Linked DNA regions of Vulgatibacter sp.. The protein of the gene in region 1 interacts with the protein of each later gene in a pairwise test. Links are inferred from orthologs where the notes say so. Each region holds a gene or a part of one and is shown on either strand. Other genes may lie near its edges.

Region 1 (3,034 bases):
GCTGCTGCGGCGTCGATGCCGGCGCAGGCCCGCGGCAAGCGCGTCCTCGTGGTCGACGACATCGCCGGCAGCGGCGCCACCCTCCGTGCAGCGGTGGAGGCGGCCACCGCCGCCGGCGCCAGCGAGGTCCGCACCGCGACCCTCGTGATCCGGGCGGGCGGCTTCCAGCCCGACTTCTCCTGCCTGGAGACCGCGGATCTGGTGGTCTTCCCCTGGGATTACGAGCCCTCCCCCGGTGCCGTGGGCTCCGCCTCCACCGATGCCGAGGACGAGGAGGAGGCGATCAACGCCCTTCCCTTCGCCGACGACTTCGAGGAGGAAGAGGCCGAGAACGACGAGGACGACATCGACCAGTTCGGCGTCTGAACCAGCGGCACTCGCGTGGAACGGCGGGAATGGTCGAGGGCGCCCGGCGCTTTCACCCTGACCGCCGTTTCGCCGTCGGAGGGCTACGCTCGAAGCCTCGCGAGGCCCCAGCCGAGGATCCATGCGCAGAGTCGTCATCGGTACAGCCGGACACATCGATCACGGCAAGACGGCCCTCGTCCGCGCCCTGACCGGCATCGACACCGATCGGCTCAAGGAAGAGAAGCAGCGCGGGATCACCATCGAGCTCGGCTTCGCCCACCTCGATCTCGGTGACGGAACGGTCGCCGGCCTGGTGGACGTGCCGGGCCACGAGCGCTTCGTCCGCGCCATGGCCGCAGGGGCCGGGGGGATGGATCTCGCCGTCCTCGTCGTCGCTGCGGACGAGGGGGTGATGCCCCAGACCCGCGAGCACGTCGACATCCTCCGCCTCCTCGGCGTGCGCACCGGCGTCGTCGCCCTCACCAAGGCCGACCTCCTCCCGGGCCTCGGGGCCGAGTGGCTCGATCTCCTCCACGCCGACCTGGCGGACGTCTGCGCCGGCACCATCCTCGACGGCGCCCAGCGGGTCCTCTGCTCCGCACGGACGGGCGCCGGGCTGGACGACCTGGTCGCCGCCCTGCGCCGCGCAGCAGCAGGAGCCGAAGAGCGCCCCACCGACGGCCCCCTCTACCTGCCGGTGGATCGAGCCTTCACCATCCGCGGCTTCGGCACGGTGGCGACCGGCACCCTCCTCTCCGGCAGCGTCGCTGCCGAGGAGGCGATCGACCTCGTCCCCGCCGGCTCCACCGGACTCCGGGTGCGCGGCGTCCAGGTCCACGGCGCCCCGGTGGAGCGGGCCTTCGCCGGCCAGCGGGTGGCGGTGAACCTGAGCGGCGTCGAGGCGCAGCAGATCGAGCGCGGCATGGTCCTCGGGGCCCACGGCCAGCTGCCCCCCACCCCGATGCTCGACGTGGAGCTCTCCCTCCTCGAGAGCGCGCCGCGGGCCCTGGCCCACCGGAGCAAATGGCTCCTCCACGTGGGCACCGCGCAGGTGCCGGCCACCGTCTCCCTCCTCGATCGCGAGGCGATCGGCGCCGGGGAGACCGCCCTCGCCCAGCTGCGCCTCGCGGCGCCGGTGGCGGCGCTGCCCGGCCAGCACTTCATCCTCCGGGGCTTCGCTCCGATCCCTGGCCGCGGCCACACGGTGGCAGGGGGCAGGATCCTGGCGATCCTCCCCCGCAAGCATCGCCGCGGCAGGCCCGAGATCGCGGCGGGCCTCGCGGTGCTGCGCGAGGGGGATGCCGCCGCCCGGATCGAACGCATCCTCGTCGAGGCAGGTGCGGCAGGCCTCGACGCCGGTGCGCTCGCCGTGCGCACCGCCCTGCCGGCGAAGGCCCTCGCCCGCAGCCTCGAGCAGCTGGGCTCGCGCGGCGCCGCCCTCTGCTACGACCGGGAGCGGCGCGCCTGGGTCGCCACCTCGATCCTCGATCGCCTCGCCCGCAAATCGATCCTCGCCGTGCAGCGCCACCACGAGGAGCAGCCCCTGGCCCCGGGCCTCCCCCGCGAGGAGCTGCGCGCCCGCCTCGGCCTCGCCGATCCGAAGCTCTTCGCCAGGCTCGTCGGCCTTCTCGGCGAGCGGGGCATCGAGGCGGTGGGTGAGCACCTCTCGCAGCGGGGCCGCAAGGCCGGAAGCGGCGCCACCGACCAGGCGCTCCGCGAGCGGGTCCTCGGCCTCGTGCGCGCCGGGGGACTCACCCCGCCCGCGGTGGCGGAGCTCGCCGCTGCAGCAGGCGAGGAGAAGGAGCGGCTCCTCGCGATGCTCAAGCTGCTGGAGGGCGAGGGGCTGGTGGTCCGGGTGAGCCAGGAGTTCTTCTTCGAGGCGACCGCCGTCGGCACGCTGCGCGAGCGGCTCGTCGACTTCCTCCTCGCCAACGAGGCGATCTCCACCCAGGAGTTCAAGGAGCTCGTCGGTGCCACGCGCAAATGGGTGATGCCGCTCGGCGAGTTTTTCGATCGGGAGAAGGTTACCTTGCGCGTCGCCGACACCCGCCGCGTCCTCCGCGGGGATCGGGACACGTGGCGCGAACGGCGCGAAGCAGGTGCAAGGTGATTGTCGAGCGCACGAGCCGCCAGCCGATCGGAGTGCAGGACCTCGTCGAGGCGCTGCCGGCGGGCCTGGTCCACGCCCGCGACGAGCGCGTGGTCTATTGCAACGAAGCCTTCGCCGCGATGCTGGGCGAGAAGGCGGAGGACCTCGTCGGCAGGGACTTCTTCTCGCTGGTGGCCCCCGAGCACGAGCGGCAGGCGCGGGAGCGCTACCACCTGCGCCAGCACGGGAGCGCCGTTCCATCGAGCTGGGAGCTCGAGCTCAAGCGGAGCGACGGCACCACCCGCCGGGTGGAGCTCGAGCCGAGGGCGATCGCCCCCGGCGAGCACATCGTCCTGGTGCGCGAGGTGGGCGCCACCCTGCGCGACATCGAGCTCGCCAACCGGCTCTCCGCGCTGGCGCTGCGGCTGCAGCGGGAGCGGAGCCTCGAAGCGGTGCTGCGGGCGACGCTGCGCGGCCTCGAGGAACTGGGCATGCGGATGCACGCCTTTCGCTACGAGGACGACGCGCTGGTTGCCGATTCCGTGACCGACGCGACCAATCCCCGGCTGGCGGCGGTCTTCCGGGAGCACCTCGCCA
Region 2 (2,996 bases), on another replicon or contig:
AGCGCAAGCCGGAATGGAGGGGCCGCTGATGGAGAAGGTGATCGTGACCTGCGCGCTGACCGGCGCGCTCGCCAACCGCGACCAGTGCCCGGCGGTTCCCTATACGCCGGAGGAGATCGCCGAGGAGGCGCGCCGGGCGTACGAGGCCGGCGCCGCGGTGGTCCACATCCACGCCCGCGAGGACGACGGCTCGCCCTCCTGGTCGGTGGACGTCTTCCGCCGGATCAAGGAGGAGGTGAACCGCCGCTGCCCGGTGGTGGTGAATTTCTCCACCGGCGGCATGGGCCCGATGACCGAGCGGGTCGACCACATCCGGCAGGTGAAGCCGGAGATGGGCGCCCTCAACATGGGCTCGATGAACTACGCGAAGTACTCGCCGAAGCGGAAGGACTTCGTCTTCGAGCTGATCTTCGCCAACCCCTTCTCCGACATCACGGCCTACCTCGCCGCCATGAAGGAGGCGAACGTGAAGCCCGAGATGGAATGCTTCGATCTCGGCCACGTCACTTCGGCAGCGCCCCTGCTCGACATGGGGCTGCTCGTGCCGCCGCTGCAGTTCAGCTTCATCGTCGGCGTGCTCGGCGGCATCGACGCCTCCCCCGAGAACCTGATGCGGATGCGCGACTCGATCCCGAGCGGCTCGCATTGGGAGGTGATCGGGATCTCGAAGGGCCAGTGGCGGATGATCGCCGCGGCGCTCACCCTGGGCGGCAACATCCGGGTGGGGCTCGAGGACAACTTCTACCTCGACGCTGCGGGCAAGCAGATGGCCCGCTCCAACGGCGAGCTGGTGGAGAAGGCGGTGCGCATGGCCCGGGACGTGGGGCGCGAGCCCTGCACGCCGGACGAGGCCCGGGCGATCCTCGGCCTGCGGGACCCATGGGGCCTCGGGCCCCGCGATCCTTGACGCGCGGGGCCGTCGGGACTAGCTGATGCCTCTTTCGCCAGGAGGCCCATCCGTGCGGCTGCACAACTTCAACGCCGGTCCGTCGATCCTGCCCCTGCCCGTGCTCGAGGAGGTGAAGGCGAACCTCGTCGACCACCAGGGCCTCGGCCTCTCGGTGCTGGAGATGAGCCACCGCTCGCCTCCCTTCGAGGCGATCGTGGATCGGGCGAAGGGAACGCTGCGCCGCCTTCTCTCCCTGCCGGACGCCTACGAGATCCTATTCCTCCAGGGCGGGGCCTCGCTCCAATTCGCGATGGTGCCCCTGAACCTCGGCGCCGGCGGCGCCTACGTGAACACCGGCGTCTGGAGCCAGAAGGCGATCAAGGAGGCGCAGATCACCGGCTGCGCGCCGCAGGTGATCTGGAGCGACGAGGCCGGCGGATTTCGCCGGGTACCTGCGCCGGGTGAGAGGCTCGAGGTGCCCGCGGGCGCCCCCTACCTCCACTACACGAGCAACAACACCATCTTCGGCACCCACTTCAAACACGTGCCGGAGACCGACGCGCCGCTCGTCTGCGACATGTCGAGCGACTTCCTCGCTTCGCCCCACGACCCCACGCGCTTCTCGCTGGTCTACGCCGGCGCCCAGAAGAACGCGGGCCCCTCGGGCGTCACCATCGTGGTGGGCAGGCGGGACGTGCTTCGCACCTTCCGCGGCCCGGCGACCACGCCGACGATGCTGCGCTACCAGGTCCATGCCGAGGCGGACTCGCTCTACAACACGCCCTCCACCTTCGGGATCTGGGTCTGCGCGCTGGTCTTCGACTGGATCGAGGGCCTGGGCGGCCTCGAGGCGATGGGCCGCAGGAACGCGGAGAAGGCCAGGCTCCTCTACGACGTCATCGACCGGCGCTCCGATCTCTTCCGGGGCCACGCGGAGAAGCAGAGCCGCTCCCTGATGAACGTCACCTTCACCCTGCCCACTCCCGAGCTGGAGAAGCGCTTCCTGCAGGATGCGGAGCGCGCGGGCTGCATCGGCCTCAAGGGCCACCGCCTCGTCGGTGGGCTGCGGGCCTCGATCTACAACGCGATGCCGCGGGAGTCGGTGGAAGTCCTCGCCGACCTCATGGATCGCTGGCAGCCATGACCAATCGTGTTATGGTCCGCCGCCTTTTTGACGGAGCCGATTCATGCCGAACGTCGTAGTGGTCGGCGCCCAGTGGGGCGACGAGGGTAAGGGAAAGGTCGTCGACCTCTTCACCGAGCATGCATCGGTGGTGGTTCGCTACCAGGGCGGCAACAACGCCGGCCACACGCTCGTGGTGGGCGGCAAGAAGACGGTGCTGCACCTGATCCCGTCGGGCATGCTCCACGCGGGCAAGGTCTGCGTGATCGGCAACGGCGTGGTCGTCGACCCCGAGGTCCTCTGCCACGAGATCGACGGCCTGAAGACGAGCGGCTTCCTCCAGGACGACACGCAGCTGGTGATCGCCGAGGCAGCCCACGTGATCATGCCGTGGCACAAGCGGATCGATCTGCTCCGCGAGGGCGCCATGGGCGCCGCCAAGATCGGCACCACCGGCCGTGGCATCGGCCCCACCTACGAGGACAAGGTCGCGCGCCGCGGCGTGCGCGTCTACGACCTCGTCCGAATCGAGAAGCTGCGCAAGGCGGTGGAGCGGGCGCTTCCCGCTGCCAACGCGGAGATCGAGCGGCTGGGCGGCGAGGCCTTCACCGTGGACGAGATCGTCTCGGCCTACGGCAAGGCGGGCGAGCGGCTGAAGCGCTACGTGAAGGACGCCTCGCTCTACCTGTCGCAGCGGGCCCGCGAGGGCGCCCACATCCTCTTCGAGGGCGCGCAGGGCACGCTCCTCGACGTGGATCACGGCACCTATCCCTTCGTGACCTCGTCCAACACCGTCGCCGGCAACGCCGCGGTGGGCAGCGGCGTCGGTCCCTCCCTCATCGACGCGGTGGTGGGCATCACCAAGGCCTACACCACGCGGGTGGGCTCCGGTCCCTTCCCGACCGAGCTCACCGACGAGATGGGCGAGCGCCTCCGCGCTGCTGGCTCCGAGTTCGGGGCCACCACCGGCCGTCCCCGCCGCTG

The links. Proteins that work in one complex are often made in the same cells at the same time.
Region 2: the proteins of selB (region 1) and serC interact in binary tests that used the Escherichia coli proteins (3 or more experiments, as listed by UniProt). The link is inferred for Vulgatibacter sp. from one-to-one orthologs.

Annotation. Positions count from the first base shown.
Region 1 is NZ_JAWLCN010000016.1:21,088-24,121, reverse strand. The notes cover bases 8-2,972. They hold selB (selenocysteine-specific translation elongation factor), read left to right. Parts: upstream 8-487; coding sequence 488-2,458; downstream 2,459-2,972. Other genes in these bases: ACESMR_RS23060 (GAF domain-containing protein), read left to right, coding at 2,455-2,972; ACESMR_RS23070 (phosphoribosyltransferase), read left to right, coding at 8-366. In the rest of the region: more of ACESMR_RS23070, read left to right, coding at 1-7; more of ACESMR_RS23060, read left to right, coding at 2,973-3,034. UniProt on the Escherichia coli protein: Translation factor necessary for the incorporation of selenocysteine into proteins. It probably replaces EF-Tu for the insertion of selenocysteine directed by the UGA codon. SelB binds GTP and GDP.
Region 2 is NZ_JAWLCN010000002.1:786,730-789,725, reverse strand. The notes cover bases 70-2,996. They hold serC (3-phosphoserine/phosphohydroxythreonine transaminase), read left to right. Parts: upstream 70-959; coding sequence 960-2,033; downstream 2,034-2,996. Other genes in these bases: ACESMR_RS07250 (adenylosuccinate synthase), read left to right, coding at 2,077-2,996; ACESMR_RS07260 (3-keto-5-aminohexanoate cleavage protein), read left to right, coding at 70-907. Also shown: ACESMR_RS07265 (enoyl-CoA hydratase-related protein), read left to right, coding at 1-29; more of ACESMR_RS07260, read left to right, coding at 29-69. UniProt on the Escherichia coli protein: Catalyzes the reversible conversion of 3-phosphohydroxypyruvate to phosphoserine and of 3-hydroxy-2-oxo-4-phosphonooxybutanoate to phosphohydroxythreonine. Is involved in both pyridoxine and serine biosynthesis.